4 regions of the Streptomyces sp. NPDC005393 genome follow, and region 2 is predicted to be linked to each of the others. Evidence: riboswitches for the same ligand, from Rfam matches in the RefSeq annotation. Region 2 holds a riboswitch; each other region holds the start of a gene.

Region 1 (5,798 bases), on a different contig from region 2:
TGGCTGAGCGCCGCATCAACATCGGCTGGGCCGAGGGCCTGCACGCCCGCCCTGCGTCGATCTTCGTCCGGGCGGCCACCGCCGCCGGCGTCCCCATCACGATCGCCAAGGCTGACGGCACCCCGGTCAACGCCGCTTCCATGCTGGCCGTGCTCAGCCTGGGCGCTCAGGGCGGCGAGGAGGTCGTTCTCGCGTCCGACGCCGAGGACGCCGAGGTCGCGCTCGACCGTCTGGCGAAGCTGGTGGCGGAGGGCCTGGAGGAGCTTCCGGAGACCGTCTGATTCCCTCCGAATCCGCATTCGGAGGGACGGGGCCGCGGTGACCATTCAGGTCACCGCGGCCCCATTTGTTGTTTTTCTCATTCCGGCCGGACTCGGCGACGAAGACCGAGCCGCGATAGCGCGCCGAGAATTCCCCCCCTCAGCTGTATACGGGACCGCTGTTAATTCCGGCCGCTTGCCGTGTTTACGGAATGTTTCGAAGTTCTCACCGGAACAGGGCGGCGCAACCGGAATTCCGACAGCGCGCGCTCGGTATGCGCCGTGGCGAGCGCCCGCGCCCGGTCCGCGTCACCGCGCGCGACAGCGTCCACCAGCGCGCCGTGCTCCGCCCAGGACTCGACGGCCCGCACCCTCGGATCGGGGCGCCCCGCACCGCCCGGCGCCGGGGGCGGCACGATCTGCCGGGCCGGATCGACCGCGTACACCCACGCGGTCTTGCGCCGCAGCTGGACGAGGAGCCCGGCCAGGCTCGGGCTGCCGGACGCCTGGGCGAGCGTCTCGTGGAACCAGTCGCCCAGCGACCGCGCCTCACTGAACTGGCCGCGCTGGGCCCGCTCCTGGCCGAGCCGGACCAGGCCGCGCAACACCTTCAGATGCGCCTCGGTGCGCCGCTGGGCGGCGCGGGCGGCGCCCAGCGGCTCCAGCAGCGCGCGGATGTCGAGCAGATCGGCCGCGTCGCGCTCGGAGGGCTGCGCGACGCACGCGCCCGCGTGGCGCCGGGTCGTCACAAAGCCCTCGGACTCCAGGGTGCGCAGCGCCTCGCGGACGGGCACCCGCGAAACGCCGTAGCGCCGGGCGAGAAGTTCCTCGGTGAGCCGGCTGCCGGGCGCGAAGGTTCCGGAGACGATGTCGTCGCGGATCGCGGTGCACACCGCGTGTGCCGAAATCCGCCGGCCGCCCTGGATCGCGGTCGTATCCCCGCTCACTTACGGACCCGCATTGTCGAACCTCCGCCTTAATGCCCGCGAAACGCACCTGATTGGCACGCGTTTGACGACTCTATTCCAAGCGGCCGGAATTTCCGATGGCGGGAGGGATTTCATGGATATTTTTTGGTCACCGTGCAGTGGACATGCGGAAGGCCCCGTCCCTGGAACCCAAGAGCCGGACGGGGCCTTCGCGTCACGTCTTCGCGGTGAGTGCTCGCGATGAGTCCTGGCGACGGTCAGACGTTGACGCCGTGCGAGCGCAGGTACGCCACGGGGTCCATGTCCGAGCCGTAGTCCGGGCTGGTGCGGGCCTCGAAGTGCAGATGCGGGCCGGTGACGTTGCCGGTGGCGCCCGACAGGCCGATCTGCTGGCCGGGGGTGACCTTCTGGCCGACCGAGACGCCGATCGACGAGAGGTGGCCGTACTGGGTGTAGGTGCCGTCGTTCATCTTGATGACGACGTTGTTGCCGTAACTGCCGCCCCAGCCCGCCTCGACGACCTCGCCGGAGCCGACAGCGTGCACCGAGGTACCGGACGCGGCGTGGAAGTCGATCCCGGTGTGGCTGCCGGAGGACCACAGCCCGCTGGACGCCTGGTAGCCGGTGGAGACGTAGGAGCCCGTGACCGGCGACACGAAGGTGTTGAGACGCTTGCGCTCGGCCTCCCGCGCGGCGCGCACCTTGACCTCGCGCTCCGCCTTGGCCTTCTTCGCCGCCGCCTCCGCCTTTCTGGCGGCCTCCTGGCGCGCGACCGCTTCCGCCCGCGCCTTGGCCGCCGCCTGAGCGGCGGCGTTCTCCTGGGCCTGCGCCTGCTCCTCGATGTGGCCGGCGAGCCCGTCGCCGATCACGATCGCCTGGCGCAGACCGGTGTCCTGGGGAGCGGGGGCCTCATCGGATGCCGCGAAGGCCGGTCCGGCGATCCCGGCGACGACACCCGAAGCGACCGTGGTGATGCCCACGAAGTTCGCGCCGGTGCGGACGGTGGCCCTGCGGGGACGGCGGTGCTTCCCGGCGGCACTGGTGGACGCCATAGGCTGGCGCACTCCTTTCCTTCCTTCTCGCCTACCGGGTTAGCTGACGGGTTCGGAGCAGGAAGGTCTCCTACGAGCCCCTCCCCCGGCCGGGGAAGGCGCACGATTCACCCCTGGGGACATGTGGGTCCCCGGCTCCCCTGGCTCGCGCCGTACGGGGACTCGGCGATGGCTGTCCGTGCCGCGGGTGCGGCGTGCAACTGGCGAACAGCCGGACTGACGCTAAACGGGGCATCTTTCGATCACCAAACAGATCCGGGTTTTTGTTGCTCTCGCCACAAACCAAACAAGCGATCTCTCTATAAAACGGGCATACGAGAGGACCCTGGCGTCTCATGCGACGCCAGGGTCCTTCCGCTGATGGCTCGTCGGCCCGCCGTGCCGACTCCGGGCGAATCAGCCCGAGATGACGCGCACCTCGCCGATGCCCAGCGCCTTGACCGGCTCCGCGATCACCGAGGCGTCCCCGACCAGCACCGTGACCAGCCGGTCCGCGGGGAAGGCGCTCACCACCGCCGCGGTCGCCTCCACCGTCCCGGCCTCCGCGAGGCGGGCGTACAACTGCGCCTGGAAGTCGTCCGGAAGGTGCTGCTCGACCTGATCGGCGAGGGTGCCCGCGACGGCCGCCGCCGTCTCGTACTTCAGCGGGGCGACACCGACGAGGTTCTGCACGGCGACATCGCGCTCGGCATCCGTCAGACCCTCCTCCTGCAGCGTGCGCAGCACCTTCCAGAGGTCCTCCAGCGCGGGCCCGGTGACCTCGGTGGCCACCGAGCCGCTGATCGCCAGCATCGCGGCGCCCGTGGACCCGCCGGCGGGCGACGGGGGCGACGAGCGCAGCACCTGGCCGAAGGCGCGCACGCCGTAGGTGTAGCCCTTCTCCTCGCGCAGCACGCGGTCGAGCCGGGAGGTGAGGGTGCCGCCCAGGCAGTACGTGCCCAGCACCTGCGCGGGCCAGATCCGGTCGTGGCGGTCGGCGCCGATCCGCCCGATGAGCAGCTGCGTCTGCACCGCGCCCGGCCGGTCGACGATCACCACACGGCCGGTGTCGTCGGCGATGATCGGGGGGACGGGGCGCGGCGCGGCAGCGCCGCCCTTCCAGGTGCCGAGGGTGTCGGCGAGCGCCTTCTCGAGGTCCACGCCGCTGAGGTCGCCGACCACGACGGCGGTCGCCGTGGAGGGCCGGACATGCGCCTCGTAGAAGGCCCGTACGGCCGCGGCGTCGATGCCCTCGATGGTCTCCTGGGTGCCCTGGCGCGGCCGGGACATCCGCGACTCGGCCGGGAACAGCTCCTTGGCCAGGGCCATCGAGGCGCGGCGGGCGGGGTTGGCCAGCTCGTGCGGGATCTCGTCCAGCCGGTTGCGCACCACCCGCTCGACCTCGCTGTCGGGGAAGGCGGGGGCGCGCAGGGCGTCGGCGAGCAGGCCGAGCGCCTTGGGCAGCCGGGAGACCGGGACCTCCAGCGAGACGCGGACGCCGGGGTGGTCGGCGTGTGCGTCCAGGGTGGCGCCGCAGCGCTCGAGCTCGGCGGCGAACTCCTCGGCGTCGTGCTTGTCGGTGCCCTCGGACAGGGCGCGCGCCATGATCGTGGCGACGCCGTCGAGCCCGGCCGGCTCGGCGTCGAGCGGGGCGTCCAGATTGATCTCGACGGCGACGACCTGCTGGCCGGGGCGGTGGCAGCGCAGCACGGTGAGGCCGTTGGCCAGCTCACCGCGCTCGGGGGCCGGGAAGGCCCACGGCTTCGGGGCACCGCCCTGCGGCTGCGGGTGGAACGTCATGGTCGCGGTGACGGCGTCGCTCACTGGGCCGCCTCCCCTTCTGCGTCGGTGTCGTCGGCTTCGGCGGCGGCGTCCGCGCCCTGCACGGGCTCGTAGACCAGCACGGCGCGGTTGTCGGGGCGCAGCCGCGCCGCGGCCACGGCCCGCACCTCCTCGGGGGTGATGTCGAGCACCCGCTCCACGGCGGTCAGCGCCAGCTGGGGGTCGCCGAACAGCACGGCGAACCGGCACAGCTCATCGGCCCGGCCGCCGACCGTGGACAGCCGGTCCAGCCATTCGCGCTCGATCTGGGCCTGGGCGCGCTCCATCTCCTGCGGGGTCGGCCCCTCCTCGGTGAAGCGGGCCAGCTCCTCGTCGACGGCGGACTCGATGGCGGGCACCTCGACGCCGCCGGAGGTCTTCACGTCCAGCCAGCCGAGCGAGGGCGCGCCCGCCAGCCGCAGCAGCCCGAATCCGGCGGCCACGGCGGTGCGGTCGCGGCGCACCAGGCGGTTGTGCAGCCGGGAGGACTCCCCGCCGCCGAGGACGGTCAGCGCCAGGTCGGCGGCGTCGGCCTCACGGGTGCCGTCGTGCGGCAGCCGGTAGGCGGCCATCAGGGCGCGGGCCGGGACCTCCTCCTCCACGACCTCGCGCAGCTGCCCGCCGATCACATCCGGGAGCGTGCCCTCGCGGGGCGGCCGCTTGCCGTCGTGGGACGGGATGGAGCCGAAGTACTTCTCGACCCAGGCGAGCGTCTGCTCAGGGTCGATGTCGCCGACGACCGACAGGACGGCGTTGTTCGGGGCGTAGTAGGTACGGAAGAACGCCCGCGCATCCTCCAGCGAGGCGGCGTCCAGGTCGGCCATCGAGCCGATCGGGGTGTGGTGGTACGGATGGCCCTCGGGGTAGGCCATCGCGACGAGCTTCTCGAAGGCCGTGCCGTACGGGACGTTGTCGTACCGCTGGCGGCGCTCGTTCTTGACGACGTCGCGCTGGTTCTCCAGGCTCTCCTCGTCCAGCGCGGTCAGGAGGGACCCCATCCGGTCCGCCTCCAGCCACAGGGCGAGCTCCACCTGGTGGGTGGGCATGGTCTCGAAGTAGTTGGTGCGCTCGAAGCTGGTGGTGCCGTTGAGCGAGCCGCCGGCCCCCTGCACCAGCTCGAAGTGGCCGTTGCCCGTCACCTGCGCCGAGCCCTGGAACATCAAGTGCTCGAAGAGGTGAGCCAGCCCCGTACGCCCCTTGACTTCATGGCGCGAGCCGACGTCGTACCAGAGGCAGACCGCGGCGACCGGGGTCAGGTGGTCCTCGGAGAGCACCACGCGCAGGCCGTTGGCCAGGCGGTGCTCGGTCGCTTTCAGGCCGCCGGAACCGGCCTGTTGCGTGGCCGTGTGACCCATGGGCATGTACGTCCCTTCGATCGCGTGATGGAGCGCGTGCGAGCCGCGTGCTGAGCGCTTCTGTCACTGTATGCAAGCGCACGGACATCTGGCGAAGTTCCCGTCCCGCGAAGGTCCGGCGGACCGTTGCGGCGACCCCCTCAGCGGGGTTCTGGGGCGGTTTCCGGGCGTCTCGCGGCCGCCCTTGTCCCCGGCCCGTTCCACAGTTGTCGGTGGACCGGTCCACAATGGTCGGCGTCAGGATCCCGCATCGGCAGTTGAAGGAGCCGCAAGCGCGATGGCCCGCCGCAGCACGAAGACCCCGCCGGACGACTTCGAGGAGCGCATCCTCGACATCGACGTCGTCGATGAGATGCAGGGCTCCTACCTCGAGTACGCCTACTCGGTCATCTACTCCCGCGC
Region 2 (5,798 bases):
TTCCCTGGCTTCCAGGCGCTGCCGCTGCTCGCGGGTCAGGCGGTCGAGGAGGCGGTCGGCGGCGGCGAGCTTCTTCTGGATGGCCTTCTTGTGGCGGGCGGCCGCCGCCTGGGAGGCGCGCATCTGGTGGAGGCGGTCGGCCGCCTCGCCGCGCAGGGTGCGCAACTTCCCCTTCTGGCGGCCGATGCTCGCGATCGTGGCGGCCTGACGGTCGCCCGCGCGGTCGGCGAGCGAGGCGCGTCGGAGGTACTGGTCGGGGGAGGAGGACAGGGCGAGCTGGAGGGTGGGGGCGACGGTCCCGGAGCGGTACTGGGCGGTGGCGAAGGCGCCAAGCGCGTTGCGGGCGGCGTTGAGGCGGGCGGTGCGGCGGGCGGCCTCGTCGCGTAAGTCGTCGTACGCCTCACGGGCCTTGTCGGCCGTGGTCTTCGCGCCGTTGTACTTCTCGGTGGCCTCCTCGGCCTCCCGCTGGTAGCGGTCGACCTTGGCCTTCACCTGAGCGGGGGTGGGACGGTTCTCGGCGTACCCGGTGCCGCCCAGGAGGGTGGCGGAGGCGGCGCCCGTGAGGGCGAGGAGTGCGGCCGTGCGGGCGGTGGTGCCGGCGAGCGAACGCTGCTTGGGCTTCGGATGCGGGCTGTGCGACGCCACTGCGGCGATTCACCTTTCCTCGGGGGAGCGGACAGGCGGCAGTCCGCCCATGAGGCGGGGACCCTCGGTTGACGGGAAGCGGACTGCCACCTGGAGGAGGAAGTTAGGGCGCGCGGTGGGGGCGGTGCGGTGCGATGAACGGGAGTGGACAGATTTCGTCGCTGTGGTGGCCGTGGCTGATCGTGCGGTGTGCGGGGCGGTGAGGAGCGGGGGGTGGCTCTGACCGAAGCGGTGATCGGGGCCAACCCGAGTGCGGGGCGGTGATATGCGCGGGGCTAATCTCCGAGCCATGGACGTACTGATTCATGTGTTCGTCGGTCTGCACATCGTCGGCATCGCCGCGCTGCTCGGGGGCTTCCTCACGCAGATGAAGGCGATGCGGTCGGGCGAGGCCCGGATGGTCCCGGCGATGCTGCACGGGGCGCTGACCATGCTGGTGACCGGGGTGGCGCTGGTCGGCCTCAACCAGGCCGAGGACAACAGCCTCAACACGCTCAAGATCGGAGTGAAGCTGGCGCTGCTGATTGTGATTCTGGGCCTGGTCTATGTGAAGCGGGACGAGGAGAAGGTGGAGCCGGAGGTCTTCGGCGCGGTGGGCGCCCTCACGACGGCGAACATCTTCATCGCGGTGCTGTGGACCTGATCGTCCGCCTCTGAGCGACAGATAGCGGCAGATAACGGACTGATACCACGTGCAACCCTTTGCACTCGCGAGCTGTCTTCAAGAAGACCAAGACAGTTCGGAGGGAGTGGCAATGGGGGTAGTGGGGGCAATCAAGAGCCGTCGGGGGCGCCGGGCGGGGGCCGCGCTGGGGCTGATGGGCATGGTGGTGCCGCTCGCGATGGCCGCCGCCAGTCCGGCACAGGCCGCGACGGCCGCACAGCCGACATCGGCCGCGTCGTCGTGCACGACCAGCACCGGCCCGTACCAGAAGCAGGCCGAGAAGTTCCTCGGCCGCCCGGTCGACGGGCGGCAGTCACGAGCGGACTGCCTGGCGATCCAGAAGTTCCAGATCAACCACGGCATCAGCCCGACCATCGGCTACGCGGGCCCCGTCACCTGGGGCGTCATGAGCCTCATCAACACCCAGAAGGCGGCGCTACACGATCCGAACGCGGCGAGAAAGTGCCCGACGAACAAGGGCCGTATCGCCTGCGTCGATCTCACCCGGCAGCTGAGCTGGGTCCAGGACGGCTCCCGGCTGGTGTACGGGCCGGTGCCGGTGCGCACCGGGCGCGACCGGTACGAGACCCGCACCGGGCTGAAGAAGATCTACTGGCGGGACATCGACCACTGGTCGACGCTCTATGACGTCGCCATGCCGTACAGCCAGTTCTTCGACGGCGGCGAGGCGTTCCACTCGATCGCGGGGAGCGTATGGTCCCCGCCCGGCTCCCACGGCTGCGTCAACATGCGCTCGGCCGACGCGAAGAAGTACTGGAGCCTGCTGAAGAACGGCGACGATGTGTACGTCTACGGGCGCAAGCCCGGCACCTGAGCCGATCCGATCCGAGCTGAGCCGATCCGATCCGACCTGATCCGACCTGATCCGACCTGATCCGATGGTGCGGCTGCCCGGCGCCCGGGCAGCCGCACCGCGCACTACGCCGGCCGTACGCTTCCGTAGATCGGCATCTCGGTGATCGGAGCCTCCTTCACCACATCACCCGGCTTGGGCGCGTGGATCATCATCCCGTCGCCTGTATAGAGCCCGACATGGCTGATGTCGTCATAGAAGAAGACCAGGTCGCCCGGCTGGAGGTCGGACGTCGAGACGCGCGTACCGGCCTTCACCTGGTCCCAGGTCGTGCGCGGCAGCGACACCCCGGCGGCCTTCCAGGCGGCCTGGGTCAGCCCTGAGCAGTCGTAGGAGTTGGGGCCGGTCGCGCCCCAGACGTACGGCTTGCCGAGCTGCGACTTCGCGAAGGCGATCGCCTGGGCCGCCTTGGTGCTGTTCGAGGGGGCGGAGGGGGCCGACGGCGTGGAGGGGGTCGTCGAGCCGGAGCCGGAGCCGGAGCTGTCGTTCTGCTCCTGCTGCTTGCGCTCGGCCGCCGCCTTCCGCTGCTTCTCCGCCAGCACGGCGGCCTTACGGCGGGCCTCCGCTTCCTTCTTCTTCTCGATCGCCGCCAGCCGCGCCTTCTCCTTGGCGGTCAGATTCGCCAGCAGCCGGCGGGCCTCGGTCAGCTTGTCCTGGACGGACTTCTTCTGGGTCCTCAGTTCCTTCTGCGACGAGGTCAGCGAGGCGAGGCTCTCGGTGGCCTTACCGCGCTCCTTGGCGGCCTTCGTCCGCTGCGCCTCGAAGTCGTCGACGGCCTTCTTCTGCTTGCCGCTCATCCGGTCCATCAGATGGGACTGGTCGAACATGTCCTGCGGATCGTTGGAGAACAGCAGGGCCGCGGCGCTGGTGGCCATGCCGCCGTCGCGGTACTGGGCGGCGGCGTAGTTGCCGAGCGTGCGCCGCGCCTCGTTCAGCTTCTCGGTGCGCTGGGCGACCTTGTCCAGCAGCCGGTCGACCTTGACGCGCTGCTGGTCGGCGCGCTCCTTGGCGGCGTTGTAGCGCTGAGTGGCGGTTTCCGCCTGGTGGTAGAGGGTGTCGACCTTCTCTTTGACCTTCTCGATCGACTGGGTGGCGGCCGGCTTGTGATCGCCGGGCACGGCGTTCGCCGTCTGGGAGAGGAGCGTGACGGAGGCCAGGGCGGCGGTGGTGACCCCGACAGCGGTACGGCGGCCCTGACCGGTGAGCGAGGCCGATATCCGGGTCCGCGGCTTGCGGTGCGACGCCAAGGGTGGCGACTCCTTCCGTGGACCGCCTACCGGGTTAGCTGTCGGGTTCGGGCGGTTCGGAAGGTTGCCCTACGGCTCGTACGACTGACACGCATGGTGCCGTCGCGCGGGCCGATTCACCCCGGTGTTGCGTTGTGGGTCCCCGGCTCCGGCTGCCGCGTCTCACGACGGGGCCGGACTCGGCGGAGGCTGCCCGTGTCGACGCGGTCGCCGACGGGTGTACGGGCTGCCTGACGGAGGACGGTAACCAACTCGTGGTGCTCTTGTGAAGGCTGGTGGTCGTATTGCCCGAAACGACCCGGCGACTGGGCGCCAGGGCCGCCCCGGGGCCCGCCCCGCCCCCGGCCGGCGCCGGGCCCTGCGCCCCGGCGGCGAGGCCGCGGCCCTCTCCACCGGCCCTCGACTTGCACCGGCTGAGCCCGCTGCGTCGGCTGCGGTCGGCGCCGGGCCCCGCGCCGCTGGAGGCGGGGGCCGCCGGGGGCCTTGGGGGCTCGGGGCCCTCTCCGTCGGCCTCGGTCGGCCGGCCCCGGCCGCGCCGGGGGCGGGGGCGGCGGCGGGGCATCCGCCGCCGGGGCCGCTCGGTTCGTGATATCCGCGCGTACGGTGTCGGTGGGGCGGCTTAGACTCGGTGAGCGATGAGCAGCCTCTTTGATGACAGCTTCCTGGCGGACCTCGGGCACTCGGACGAGGAGCCCCCGCCGCCCGAGGACCGTGAGGGTCCCGCGGACCACGGCCCCGCAGGTGGTGAGGGCGTGCCGCACCACCTCTTCGGCACCGGCTTCGACGCGCCCGTGCCCAGAGAGGCGTACTACCGGGACGGCGCGGCGCGCCCCGCCGTGGACCCGTCCGCCCTGCTCGAGGGGATGAACGAGCAGCAGCGGGCCGCCGTGGAGCACACCGGTGCGCCGCTGCTGATCGTCGCGGGCGCCGGTTCCGGCAAGACCCGCGTGCTCACCCACCGCATCGCCTATCTGCTGGGCGCGCGCGGTGTGCACCCCGGGCAGATCCTCGCCATCACCTTCACGAACAAGGCGGCGGGGGAGATGAAGGAGCGGGTCGAGCAGCTGGTCGGCCCCCGGGCCAACGCCATGTGGGTGTCGACCTTCCACAGCGCGTGCGTCCGCATCCTGCGCCGCGAGTCGAAGAAGCTCGGCTTCACGTCCTCGTTCTCGATCTACGATGCCGCCGACTCGAAGCGGCTGATGGCGCTCGTCTGCCGGGATCTGGATCTCGACCCCAAGCGGTTCCCGCCGAAGTCCTTCAGTGCCAAGGTCTCCAACCTGAAGAACGAGCTGATCGACGAGGAGACCTTCGCCGGGCAGGCGGCGGACGGTTTTGAGAAGACCCTCGCCGAGGCGTACGCCATGTACCAGTCGAGGCTGCGCGAGGCAAACGCCCTCGACTTCGACGACATCATCATGACGACGGTCAATCTGCTCCAGGCGTTCCCGGACGTCGCCGAGCACTACCGCCGCCGCTTCCGCCATGTCCTCGTCGACGAGTACCAGGACACCAACCACGCGCAGTACACCCTGGTGCGCGAGCTGGTGGGCACCGGTGAGGAGGCCGGCGAGCTGTGCGTCGTGGGCGACGCCGACCAGTCGATCTACGCCTTCCGGGGCGCCACGATCCGTAACATCCTCCAGTTCGAGGAGGACTACCCGGCCGCGCGGACGATCCTGCTGGAGCAGAACTACCGCTCGACCCAGACGATCCTGAGCGCGGCCAACGCCGTCATCGAGCGCAATGAGAACCGCCGCCCGAAGAACCTGTGGACCGAGGCGGGCGCCGGAGCCACCATCACCGGCTATGTGGCTGACACCGAGCACGACGAGGCGCAGTTCGTCGCCGATGAGATCGACCGGCTGACGGACGCGGGCGACGCCAAGGCGGGAGACGTCGCCGTCTTCTACCGGACCAACGCCCAGTCCCGTGTCTTCGAGGAAGTCTTCATCCGGGTCGGGCTGCCGTACAAGGTCGTCGGCGGGGTGCGCTTCTACGAGCGCAAGGAGGTCCGCGACGTCCTCGCGTATCTGCGGGTGCTGGCCAACCCCGAGGACACCGTCCCGCTGCGCCGGATCCTGAATGTGCCCAAGCGCGGCATCGGGGAGCGCGCGGAGGCGATGATCGACGCGTTGTCGCTGCGCGAGAAGATCACCTTCCCGCAGGCGCTGCGCCGGGTCGACGAGGCGTACGGCATGGCGGCCCGCTCGGCGAACGCGGTCAAGCGGTTCAACACCCTGATGGAGGAGTTGCGGACCATCGTCGAGTCGGGGGCGGGCGCCGCGACCGTCCTGGAAGCGGTGCTGGAGCGCACGGGCTATCTGGCCGAGCTCCAGGCGTCCACGGACCCGCAGGACGAGACCCG
Region 3 (5,798 bases), on a different contig from region 2:
GGGAAAGCTAGGGCTGTCCCGGTGCCGTACGGGTGTGGCCTGCGGAGCCGGTGGGTCTGAGGCGGTGACGCGCCGACGCCAGGTGCGTCGCCGTCTGAAGCCCACCGCGAGGCCATCGGCGAGGGGCTGATCAAGGGCGGGCGCGGGTGATGGCCCGCCGATCGGCGAGCGGCGGTACGTAGCGCCGCCGCGGGTGGGCTTGGCCCCGGCCCCGCCGGGGCCGGGGCCGGCGGAGCGCCCGCCGGCGGCGGGAGCGTCAGTCCGAGGCTGAGGTCAGGAGGTCCAGTTCCGGCTGGGTGAGCTTGAGGTCGGGGGCCGCCAGGAGGGCGGGGAGTTGGGAGACCGAGCGGGCGCTGGCGATGGGGGCGGCCACCGTGGGCTGGGCCAGGAGCCAGGCGAGGGCGACCGTGGCGGGTTCGGCGCCGTGGTTGGCGGCGACGTCGTCGAGGGCGGCGAGGACCTTTTGGCCGCGCTCGGATTCGAGGTGCTGGGCGGCGCCCGTCGAGCGGGGGCTGTCGACCGTGGTGCCCGGGCGGTATTTGCCGGTGAGGAAGCCGGACGCGAGGGAGTAGTACGGGAGCGTCGCCAGGCCGTGACGGGTGACGACGTCGGCCGTCTCGCCCTCGAAGGTGTCGCGCGAGACCAGGTTGTAGTGGGGCTGGAGGGCGACGTAGCGGGCGAGGTTTTCCTTGGTGGAGAAGTCCAGGAGGGATTCGAGGCGCTCGGCGCTGATGTTGGAGGCGGCGATCTCGCGCACCTTGCCCTCCCGGACCAGCTCGTCCAGGGTGGTGGCGATCTCCTCCACCGGCACCGACGGATCGTCGTAGTGGGTGTAGTAGAGGTCGATGTAGTCGGTGCGGAGCCGCTGCAGGGATTCCTCGACGCCCGACCTGATGGCGGAGGAGATCAGACCGCGGCGCTCCGGGGAGCCGCCGCCCACCTTGGTGGCGAGGACGATATCGGCGCGGTTGCCGCGGGAGGCGAACCAGTTGCCCAGGATGGTCTCGGACTCGCCGCCCTGATTGCCGGGGGCCCACGCCGAGTAGACGTCGGCGGTGTCGATGAAGTTGCCGCCCGCCGCCGCGTAGGCGTCGAGCACCTTGAAGGACTCGGCTTCGTCGGCCGTCCAGCCGAAGACATTGCCGCCGAGGGAGAGCGGGAAGACGGGCAGATCACCGATCTTCTGCTTGTTGTCAGCCATGCATGGTGTCAACGTCCGCGCCAACGATGTTGTTCCGGAACCGGCGCCGATACGGAACCGGCGGCCCTGGCGTCAAGGGGGGAGAGAGCGCCAGGGCCGCCGGAGTATCAGGGGTTCTGCCCGTGGTCGCGCAGCCAGGGCATCGGGTCGATCGGCGAGCCGCCGCCGGGCCGGACCTCGAGGTGGAGGTGCGGGCCGGTCACATTGCCGGTGGCGCCGACGCGGCCGATGACCTCGCCCGTCGTCACCTTGCCCGAGGTGACGACCATGGACGACAGGTGGCAGAACCAGAGCTCGGTGCCGTCGTCGAGGGTGAGCACGATGCGGTAGCCGTACGAACCGGCCCAGCCCGCCTGCGTGATGGTGCCACCGTGCACCGCCTTGACCGGGGTGCCGGTCGGGGCGGCGAAGTCCTGGCCGGTGTGGTCGGCGGACCACAGGTCGCCGGCCTGGCCGAAGCCGGCGGTCAGGGTGTACGAGGCGACGGGGAGGGTGTAGGCGGCGGCGACTTTGGCACGGCGCTCGGCCTCGGCCTTCTTCGCGGCGACCTCCTTCGCCTTCTGCTCGGCGGCCTTCTTCGCCGCGGCGGCCTCGGCCTTGCGCTGCGCCGCGGCGTCGGCGGCCTTGTTGGCGGCGGCCTTGGCCGCGGCGACGCGCTGGTCCTCGTCGGCGGCGTTCTGCTGGTTCTCGGCCTGCTGCAGGATGCGGGCGCGCAGCGCCTCGCCGGCGTCGGTGGTGCCGCTCTTCTCGTCCTCGGCGGTCAGTCCGACCTGGGAGAGGGGGGCTGTGCCGGGCGTCGAGGAGCCGTCGTCGTCCGAGACCCATGAGCCGATGCCGGGCAGATCCTTGGCGGCCGGGAGCCGGTCCTGGACCTGGTCGGCGACGTGCGCGAGATCCGGCATGGAGATGGGTGCCGCCGGACGGTCCTTGGCGCTCGCCATACCGCCGGCGCCGACCGCCGCGATGACGCCGACTCCGAGGACGGCGCTGCTGCGCGCCATGGTCCCGCCCCGCTGCTTGCCGACGCGGTGTCGGCCGCGCAGGGGAGCGATGGAGTCCTCGGTGGGGTTCCACTCCTCCCAGGGCTCGGTGTCGAACCCGGGATCCGAGCCGTCGGACGCGCCCCCATCGGCGTTCCGGCCGGCGATCCCCTCGGCGACGAAGCGGCCGTCCCCAGCGCCCATCCCGGCGCCGGCGTCAAAGCCGGGGCCGTAGGCGGTGGCGGTCCCGAGACCGCCTCCGGAGGAGCGGTACGGAGCCTCGTTTAGGGCAGACCTGTTGGACGCCACTGGGGCGCACTCCTTTCCTTCCCACTCGCCTACCGGGTTAGCTGACGGGTTCGGAGCAGGAAGGTCTCCTACGGGTCAGGTTCGACCCGATTCACCCCAAGGTGGTGGTTCCCCGGTTCCCTTGGTGCTGCTGTGGTGCTGTGCCGCTGCTGGTGCTGGTGCTGCTGGTGCTGCTGGTGCTGCTGGTGCTGCTGGTGCTGCTGGTGCTGCCGCAGTGCGTATGGGATTCGGCGACGGCGCACGGTGCCGCCCTGGCGACGGTTGTGACGACCGCGCTGCGTTATCGAACGTTAATAGCTGGCGCCATGTGATTCCAAGCTCTTATGAAGAATCCGCGCAGCTTTGGCGTGAACTTAGGAACCAAGAGGGGGCATATAGGGGCGAGTCGACACCCCGGGAAAGGGTTGGCAAAAACCTTGATCCGCTGATCGTGCATCAATTGTTATGCGGAGCGATCCCAGTCGACTACGGACGGTGGTCGCCCTCGTGCGCCCGCCCGTTCCCGTTCCCGTTCCCGTTCCCGTTCGTCCGCTTCGTCCGCCCCGGCGCGCGGCGGACCGCCAGCAGCGCCATGTCGTCCGAGGTCCCGCCGCCCGTATGCCGCTCGACATCGGCCACCAGCACGTCCAGCAGCTCCCCCGGCCCCGAGAAGGTATGGCCGCGCAGCCGCTCCTTCGGGTCGTAGAACTTGCCCTGCCGGTCGCGGGCCTCCGTCACCCCGTCCGTGAACAGCAGCAGCGTCTCGCCCTCCGCGAACCGCAGCTCCGTCACCCGGTCGGGCCAGCCGCCCAGTTCCCCCATCCCCAGCGGCAGCGCGGACGCCTCCGGCTCCAGAGCGCGCACCTTGCCGTCCCCCCGCAGCAGCAGTGGCGCCGGATGGCCGCGGGTGATCACGCGCAGGGTCGACTCGCCGCGCGGGATCTCCGCCAGTACGGCCGTCGTGAACCCCTCGGAGACCTCCAGATCGGCCCGGCGTGCGCCCTCGCGCTGCAACGCCCGCTCCAGCCGGCCCGCCAGCCCCTCCAACGTCGCCTCCTGCTCCGCCGCCTCCCGGAAGGCGCCGATGAGGATCGCGACGATCTCCACGGCCTGCAGCCCCTTGCCGCGTACGTCCCCGACGACCAGCCGGATGCCGTGCGGGGTGTCCTGGACCGCGTACAGGTCACCGCCGATCGCGGCGAACTTCTCCGCCGCCACATAGCGCGCCGCGATATCCAGACCGGCGAGGCGGGCGGGCGGCACGGGCAGTACGGCGCGCTGGGCCGCCTCCGCGACCCCGCGCGCCGAGGCGAGCCGCCGGTCGCTGCGGCGTACGACGCGGTTGATGACGAACGCCAGCAGGGTGACGGTCGCCACCGTGATGATCTCGGTCGCCGCCTGGGTCGGGTCGGGTACGCCGTGCAGCTCGGCCAGCAGACACGCGGCGGCGACGGCGAGGACCCCCGTGACGGCGGTCGGCCGCAGCGGGGAGAGCGCGGCGGCGACCAGCGGGGCGGCGGCGAAGAAGGGGGAAGCTGTGTAGCCGGGCGGGGCGGCCAGGTCGAAGAGGATCCCGCCCAGGAGGAGCAGGCCGGGAATCAGCTGGGCCAGCCGATGGCCTGACGGGCCCTTGGGCGCCTCCTCCGCCGCGCCGGGCCCGGCGGTCCCTCCGCTGGGCGCGCTGGTGTCGACGAGCATATGGAGCCGGGCGCGGGGCCGGCTACGGGTGTCGGCCAGCCGGGCCCAGGCCGTACGCCGCTCCGCACGGGCGCCCGTACGAGCCCTGATCCCTCGCACCCGCACCGGCTTGTCTCGCTTTCCCTGATCCCTGGTCCGCGCACCGAGCGCCCGGCCGTCGCGTCCACCGCCGTCCCCAGGCTTCCGGCTGACGGGCCGCCAGGCGAATCGGTGTCGGCCATGTGGGTGCGTCGGCGCGGGGGCGTCGGCGCGGGGGCGTCGGCGCGGGGGCGTCAGCGCGAGTACGTCAGCGCGAGTACGTCAGCGCGAGTACGTCAGCGCGAGTACGTCAGCGCGAGTACGTCAGCGCGAGTACGTGGGCGCGAGTACGTGGGCGCGAGTACGTCAGCGGGTCGGTGCGTCCAGCGGACGGGCGCGTCCGCGTGGGCGCGTCCGGCACGCGGACGGGATCAGAGGTCGACGCCGAGCGCGCGGGCGTGGCGGTCGGCCGCCAGCTCCGCCGAGACCTCGTCGAGGTAGACCTCGCACACCAGCCGCCCGTCGCGGGTCAGATTGTGCTCCAGCTCCCACAGCACGATCTCGTCACCGCCGGCGAGCAGGAAGGCGTGCTCGTAGAAGCGGCACCAGGTCGCGTCGGGGCCGCCGGAGCGGCGGCGCGGCTTGGGCGCGAGGGCGATGTCATGGGCGAACGCGGTCGCCAGCAGCCGCTCGGTGTCCTCGCCCGGCCGGTCGGGGTTCTCCGCGCGGCGCAATACGCGGCGGGCGTGGTCGGCCGAGTTGTCGGCCACGTACGCGCGCGGGGACTCCAGGGGCTCGGCGGCGTGCAGCAGCTGCTCGGGCAGCCACAGCGGTAATCCGTCGAGCTCCTCCCAGCGGGCGCCGCCGAGGCGGTCGTGGACGCGGCGCTCGGCCAGCGCCAGGGCGTCCTCGTCCGCGTAGAGCTCGTACAGCGGGCTGCCGTCCTCGCCGGTGTTGTGCTCCAGCTCCCACAGCAGCAGGCTGCTGCCGTCGGGGAGCAGGAAGACATGCCGGTAGGTGCTGTAGCCGAGCCGGCCGCACCGCTCATTGCACTGACGGCAGGACCGCAGCTCGGACTGGTGCATCAGCGCGCTCCGCGCCTGGGTCAGTACCGCCTCGCCGATCTCGAAGCCGTTCTGCGCACGGGCGAGAAGCCCGCCCATCAGCTCGGCCGGGGTCCCGCCCGCTCGTGAGTGCCCCATGTCTCTCCTCCCGCCTCCCGGCCTGGATTCGCCGCGCCCCCCGGGCGACTGCTTCGCACACATAGCGTAGCGGCGTGAACACGGGCCGCGCCGCCATTCGGCGAAGCTGTCGGTGTGACTGTGCCTCACTCACTCCTGCGCCGGAGAGGCTGGATGTATCACTCGTCCGGCCGGTCGAACAAACCGGGGGGCGGGGCAAGGCGCCCCCACCGGCCACCGTGCGGCCGCCTCCCCGCCACCGCCGTGCCGTCGCGCGACCGCCTCCCCTCCACCGCCAGGCCACCGCAGGGCCACCCGCGCGGCCATCGCCGACCCCTGTGCCCCCTCCGGCAGTCCCGCCCGGCAGCCGTCTCCGCCCATTCACATAAGAGGGCAACAGGCGTCCGTTACTCCAAATGCCTCTTCCCTTGG
Region 4 (5,798 bases), on a different contig from region 2:
GGTCCCGGCGCCGCCGAGGGGATGCGCTTTCGGCTCCTCGCGCAGCCGGGCGAAGCCGGCCGGGTCCCGAAGCCGCAGCCGGATCAGGGCCGGGCGGGTGGCCACCGCCGTGCGGGCCGCGCGCAGCACCGTCGTGGGCAGGGCGCCCGGGGGTGGTTGGCCCAGTCGCCAGGCGTGGGCCCACTGGCCGATCCGGTCGCGGTCCGGGCGCAGGTGGTGCATACGGTAGAGCAGCCGGTGATCGAGGTTGACGCCGTCGGCGGTGCGCAGCGGACCCTCCGGCACGGGTTCGGCGAGCCAGTCGGCCAGGCTGTTCTCCAGCCCCCGCAGAAATCGGTCCCCCATCGGGGTCAGCTCCGCGTGGGCGCGCAGCGTCCGCAACCCGCGGGAGATCTGTGCACGCCGCAGGGCGAACTCGAAGTCCGCGGCACGGCCGATGGGTTCGGACGGTACGGCGTGCCGGCGGGCCTGCCAGAAAGCCGCGACGCCCAAAAAGGCGTACACCCCGTGCAGCAGCCCGCGCAGCGGGCGTGGATCCGCCCGCCACGGCGCGTAGTGGACCTCCTCCATGCCTCCGCGGAGCAAAGGGACCAAGTCCAGCAGCGCGCTGAGTTTGATGTGCTGGGCTTCATGGACCAGCGAAGCCGCGAGAGTGGCGGAGTCGGCCGGGGAGTTCAGCAGAACACAGCCATAGGCCTCGGGCGACGATGCGCTGAAAGGTTCCGCCCGAGCGGGGTAGCGGACCGGGACGACGGAGATCAGGCAGTCGGCGACACCGGCGGGATCCACGGTCGTCTGCTCCGCGACGAGCCGCCAGGCACTCCGGAAGTACTCCTGCCACTGTTGCGCCTCCGGTTCGCTCAGCCGCTCCGGAGGGGAGGGGCGCAGGAAGTCCCGGTACGGGTCGATGTCGTCCAGGTAGGGCGCGCAGGGGTGCTCCGGGTGCGGCCCGTGCAGGCGTCTCAGCGCATACCAGCCCTGGGCGTCCTGGGTGAGGTCGGAGGGCAGCGGCACCGTGTGCGAGCCGGCCAGCACGGCGCGGTCCTCTTCGCCGTCCGTGGAGATTTCCGCGATACGGGAATCGCATCCCGCCAGGTCGAGGAAGCCCAGCGCGGGGAGCATGATCCCGCCGTCGCGCACCGCGACCCGGATACGGAAGTCGATCTCCGCGAGCAGGGCCGCCGAGGCGGCCACGGTGTGCAGATGGCCCGTCTCCAGCCACAGCGGGACCTCTTCGGCCTCTTCCGCGATCCCCCGCAGCCTGCGCAGACAGCGGCTGAGCCATGCGCCGACCTGGGGGTGCAGCAGCAGGCGCTCCACGCTCGAGGGGCTGTGCCGCTCGGCCCGTATCAGCAGATTCCACGCCTCACGCGGCGCGGGCAGCGGCCCGGGAATCCGCGGATGGGCCGAGGCGATCTCGGTCAACGCGCGTAACAGCAGCATGAGTCGGCTGCGCTGGCCCGCCCTGAGCTCGGCGACCGCCGCCGCGTCCCCGGTGCCGTGCGCCAGTTGGTCGAAGCAGGCCGCGGACAGCCGGTGATGGGGGACCACCGGGGAGAGGGGGGTGCTTGGCGGCTGCGGACGGGACGTGAATGCCGCACCGCCGCCATGCCGGGAATCCCTCAACAGCCCGATTTGGTATCGGCCGAGGTCGCGCGCGTCGGCGGGGACTGTACGAGGTTGAGTAAGCGCTGGATCGCGAGGGCGAACTCCTGATTGCCGTCCAGTTCCTCAAGCGTCGCTCCCGAAAGGTCCAGCAGTTCCGTCTCGACCTCGGCCGCGACTCGCTCCATCACACCGTCCCCCTCCGGACGCTACACACCGGCTCATGTGAGGCATCCCCATGGTGACCTACCCCTATTGATTGCGAAAGGGTGAACACGGCCAGTCAGCGCCTGCCTTGTCAAGATTTTCGGACACTTCAGCGCGAGGGAGAGGGCGCCTTGGATGCCGGTGTCAGGTGCCCGTTCCGGATTGGACCGCCTCGACCTCGAAGACGCCTCCGCACACCCGGAAGGACCGCGCCGGCGCCTTCATCGCCCCGAAGGAATCCGGCGGATAGGCGCGGATCTCGGCGGGGGTGCGCCGGCACGGGGTGTCGGTCATGCCCTCGTTGAGCGTATGCAGGCTCGTGGAGGCGCTGCCGCCCGGCGGCAGGGAGACCGTCGAGTGCGTGGGGCCGCGCCGGGTGGCGGGGTCGCCGATCGCGGAGCCGGCGGAGTCGAGCAGCGAGACGCCGGGGAACCCGGTGAGGGTGCAGGTCGAGGTGCCCTTGTTGGTGAGGACCAGGGGCAGATACACATTCCCGGCGCCCACATCCATCCGCCCGACCGTCAGCGTCAACTGCTCCTTGGAGCAGATCCGGCGCGCGCCGGAGGCGGCGGCGGGCGCCGACGAGGAGGCATGCGAGGGGGAGGTGTGCGCCGAGGCCGTGGGGGGCTTCGCGCTGTGCGACACGGGCCGTTCGCTCCGCGGAGTGGTGCTTACGGACGATGTGGCCGTGTCGGAGGAGGTGGTCGCGGCGGACGAGGCGGCCGCGACGGATGAGGCGGGAGGCGAGGACGCCCCGTCCCCGGTGTCGCTGCCGCAGGCCGTGGCCGTGGCCAGCGCGCCGACGAGCAGCGCGCATAAGGCCAGTGGCCGAGGCGGCCGGGACCGTGGAGTCGTCGTGCCGTTCCGTTGCACCATGAGCGACCTCCCGAGGTCAGCCATCTGCCGGGTCACCGGCCGCGAGGGCGAGTGCCCCGATGCCTCCCGTCCATTCCCCCTTCGGGTCTCCCTTCCCCGCGTCGACGGCCTTATGTCTCCCGGTACATTGATCACATTATTGAGCCACTTCCCATTCCGGATTGTTCACCGCAAACAGTCTCGATGTCTTGTCGTGACCAAATCGATGTGATTACTGTTCGGCACCCGTCGCTTTCGCTGCACGGGTCTCCTTCGCCGGAGCGCCGAGTCCCGCCGTCGGCCGAGGGGGTGTGACGACGACCTGTCACGGCGGGAGCGGGGGAACCAGGTAGGCGCCGTACCGCGATCCGCGCGGCACGGCTTGGGGTGAAGACGCACGCCGCGGTGGAAAGCACCGTGTGCGGGTGGCCGGGCAACTCCAGCCCGAACCCGACAGCTCACCTCGCAGGCGTAGGAGAGGAAGAGCTCAATGGCTGCACGCGGACGTCACCGCCGGCCCCGGCCTCGTCGCGTCTCCCGCGCCTCGCTCGCGGTCACCGCGGGCGGCGCCGGGGTCGCCCTGCCGCTCATCGGCGTCGGCCAGGCGAACGCGGCCTCCGTCGGCACCTGGGACAACGTCGCGGAGTGCGAGTCCGCCAACAACTGGAGCATCAACACCGGGAACGGCTTCTACGGTGGGCTCCAGTTCACCCAGAGCACCTGGCAGGCGTACGGCGGCACCGCTCACGCCGCACGGGCCGACCTGGCCTCCAAGGCTCAGCAGATCGCGGTCGCGGAGAAGGTGCTCGCGAGCCAGGGGCCAACCGCCTGGCCCATCTGCTCGGTGAAGGCCGGCCTGACGCGCGGCGGCCCCGCCCCGGACACCTCCCCGGGCACCCCGGGATCCGGCACCCCGGGATCCGGCGGCCAGGGATCCGGCGGCCAGGGATCCGGCACACAGACCCCGAAGGCCGCCACCGAGGCGGCCCCCAAGGCCGCCCCGAGAGCCACCACCGAGGCGGCGCCGAAGGCCACCCCCAAGGCCACGGCGAAGGCTCTTCCGCAGTCCCCCTCATACACCGTCGCCCGCGGTGACACGCTCTCCAGGATCGCCGACGCGCAGAACGTCGCGGGCGGCTGGGAGGGGCTCTACGAGACCAACCGCCGGGTCATCGGCAGCGATCCGAATCTGATCCTGCCCGGTCAGCGGCTCGCCCTCGACACCCACGCCGACGCGCCCCGCACCACCCTCACCCAGCGCCCCCAGCAGCGCGGTGACCGGGAGCAGGCGCACACGAGCACGCCGCCGAAGCGGCAGACGGACACCGCCACCCGCTCGTCCTCGTCCTCGTCCTTCACCACCCCGGTCGGCAGCACCCTGGTGGGCACCCCGTACGGCGTATCCGGCAGCAGCTGGTCGAGCGGTCATCACACCGGCACCGACTTCCCCGTCCCCGTCGGCACCCAGGTGCGGGCCGTGGGCCCGGCGGAGGTGGTCGCGGCGGGCTGGGGCGGGGCATACGGCTATCAGGTGGTGCTCCGGCACTCCGACGGCATGTACACCCAGTACGCCCATATGTCGTCGCTGTCCGTCCAGGTGGGCCAGACGGTCGCCGGCGGCCGGCAGATAGGCCGGTCCGGTTCGACCGGCAACAGCACCGGTCCGCATGTGCACTTCGAGGTGCGCACCGACCCCGACTACGGCTCGGATGTCAATCCGCTCGCCTACCTCCGGTCGAAGGGCGTCCACATCTGAGCGGCGGCTGACCGGCGTCCGCGCAGCAGCGTTTGCCGCGGTGGGGCCACCGCGGCAGACGCTCCCTCTTCCTACATCGCCAGATGTGCCTTGGCGTGGGTGACTTCCTCGATGTCGCCACCCGCCTTGCCGATCAGCCGGTGGGCCAGATTGGTCAGCGCCCTCGCTGCCGCGATCTCCTCACCGACTCTCGGCTGTGCCGGGTCGTCCGGATTCCGGTTCGCGCGGCCCTGGGCCAGCATTTCCGTGCCGTCATGCATCCTGAGCCGAACGACCGCCTCGGTCAGCGGACCGATCTCACGGAATTCCATCTGTATGTCGCATCCCACGATCGTCTCCATCGCGATCACCTCCTGCGTTACCTTCCAGGATGCGCCTCTCCCGTCTCTCCAGTCGACCGGGACAGCAACTCCACCACCTCGGCGTCTCCCGTCTGGGAGAAGTCCTCGTACCACTCCCCCACCGCCGAGAAGTCCGTGGGCCTGGACAGGCACACCACCTCGTCCGCGTCCTCGCGCAGCGACGCGGCCGCGTCCGGCGGCGCCACCGGGACGGCCAGAACCACCCGGGCCGCCCCCTGGGCCCGCGCGACCCGGCAGGCGGCGCGTGCCGTAGCGCCGGTCGCGATCCCGTCGTCCACGACGATCACCGTGCGGCCCTCGACCGCGATCCGCGACCGGCCCCGGCGGAACCGCCGCGCCTGGCGGTCCAGCTCCACCTGCTCGGTCCGTTCCACCTCCGCGAGGTCCTCCGCGTCGGCCCGGCTCATCCGGATGATCGCCTCGTGGACGACACGGACACCGCCCTCCCCGATGGCGCCGAAGCCCAGCTCCCGGTGGAAGGGGACACCGAGCTTACGGACGATGATCACATCCAGCGGCGCCTCCAGCGCCCGGGCCACCTCAAAGGCCACCGGCACCCCGCCCCGTGGCAGCCCGAGCACCACGGGTTTCTCCTCGCCCAGGGGCCGCAGCCGCCCGGCGAGGCGCCGCCCGGCGTCCACACGGTCGGTGAAGATCATCGCTCACCCCCGGCACAAGGCTCTCTGCCGAATCCATCGGGTCCCCTACGGACCCATCCGAATCAATCCGAGAATGTCCCCGTCCGCAATCAGGCGGGCCCCGGCCGGCGCTCCCGACGCGCGGATGCGGACGGCTGCGGCACCCTGGAGGTATGGAGCACGCCACCAGCCCGGGCGCATCCGGATACCCCGTCTTCGTCGAATCATTCGAATCCGACAGCCGGTACCGACGGGTGCGGCTGCGGGGCCTCGGCTGTGAGCCGCTCGAGCGGGAGGAGTTCGAACCGCGCGTCCGGCAGGCCTTCCCCGGTATCGACCTGGACGACCCGGCACAGGTCCACTGGGCCGACCGGC

What was found. Region 2 has a riboswitch for cyclic di-AMP ahead of ABZS71_RS09605 (NlpC/P60 family protein). Riboswitches for the same ligand answer to the same signal wherever they lie in the genome.
Region 1: linked by a shared signal. The riboswitch ahead of ABZS71_RS04095 (M23 family metallopeptidase) and the one ahead of ABZS71_RS09605 (NlpC/P60 family protein) in region 2 are both predicted to bind cyclic di-AMP.
Region 3: linked by a shared signal. The riboswitch ahead of ABZS71_RS07280 (M23 family metallopeptidase) and the one ahead of ABZS71_RS09605 (NlpC/P60 family protein) in region 2 are both predicted to bind cyclic di-AMP.
Region 4: linked by a shared signal. The riboswitch ahead of ABZS71_RS05065 (transglycosylase family protein) and the one ahead of ABZS71_RS09605 (NlpC/P60 family protein) in region 2 are both predicted to bind cyclic di-AMP.

The regions. Positions count from the first base shown of each region.
Region 1 is NZ_JBEXFG010000002.1:369,992-375,789, forward strand. It holds gene ABZS71_RS04085 (HPr family phosphocarrier protein) at 1-281, shown strand, start outside; gene ABZS71_RS04090 (GntR family transcriptional regulator) at 443-1,207, opposite strand; gene ABZS71_RS04095 (M23 family metallopeptidase) at 1,447-2,241, opposite strand; cyclic di-AMP (ydaO/yuaA leader) riboswitch at 2,256-2,419, opposite strand; gene ABZS71_RS04100 (pitrilysin family protein) at 2,638-4,020, opposite strand; gene ABZS71_RS04105 (pitrilysin family protein) at 4,041-5,402, opposite strand; gene ABZS71_RS04110 (DNA topoisomerase IV subunit A) at 5,674-5,798, shown strand, end outside.
Region 2 is NZ_JBEXFG010000007.1:103,788-109,585, reverse strand. It holds gene ABZS71_RS09620 (NlpC/P60 family protein) at 1-645, opposite strand, end outside; gene ABZS71_RS09615 (hypothetical protein) at 935-1,288, shown strand; gene ABZS71_RS09610 (L,D-transpeptidase) at 1,470-2,144, shown strand; gene ABZS71_RS09605 (NlpC/P60 family protein) at 2,249-3,430, opposite strand; cyclic di-AMP (ydaO/yuaA leader) riboswitch at 3,438-3,600, opposite strand; gene pcrA (DNA helicase PcrA) at 4,066-5,798, shown strand, end outside.
Region 3 is NZ_JBEXFG010000005.1:11,214-17,011, forward strand. It holds gene ABZS71_RS07270 (hypothetical protein) at 1-11, shown strand, start outside; gene ABZS71_RS07275 (aldo/keto reductase) at 257-1,201, opposite strand; gene ABZS71_RS07280 (M23 family metallopeptidase) at 1,309-2,490, opposite strand; cyclic di-AMP (ydaO/yuaA leader) riboswitch at 2,502-2,638, opposite strand; gene ABZS71_RS07285 (hypothetical protein) at 2,631-2,801, shown strand; gene ABZS71_RS07290 (PP2C family protein-serine/threonine phosphatase) at 2,956-4,272, opposite strand; gene ABZS71_RS07295 (DUF6227 family protein) at 4,617-5,387, opposite strand.
Region 4 is NZ_JBEXFG010000003.1:122,615-128,412, reverse strand. It holds gene ABZS71_RS05080 (HEXXH motif domain-containing protein) at 1-1,551, opposite strand, end outside; gene ABZS71_RS05075 (hypothetical protein) at 1,623-1,796, opposite strand; gene ABZS71_RS05070 (DUF4232 domain-containing protein) at 1,957-2,688, opposite strand; cyclic di-AMP (ydaO/yuaA leader) riboswitch at 2,976-3,152, shown strand; gene ABZS71_RS05065 (transglycosylase family protein) at 3,158-4,423, shown strand; gene ABZS71_RS05060 (DUF1876 domain-containing protein) at 4,495-4,764, opposite strand; partial or broken gene ABZS71_RS05055 (phosphoribosyltransferase family protein) at 4,818-5,444, opposite strand; gene ABZS71_RS05050 (hypothetical protein) at 5,597-5,798, shown strand, end outside.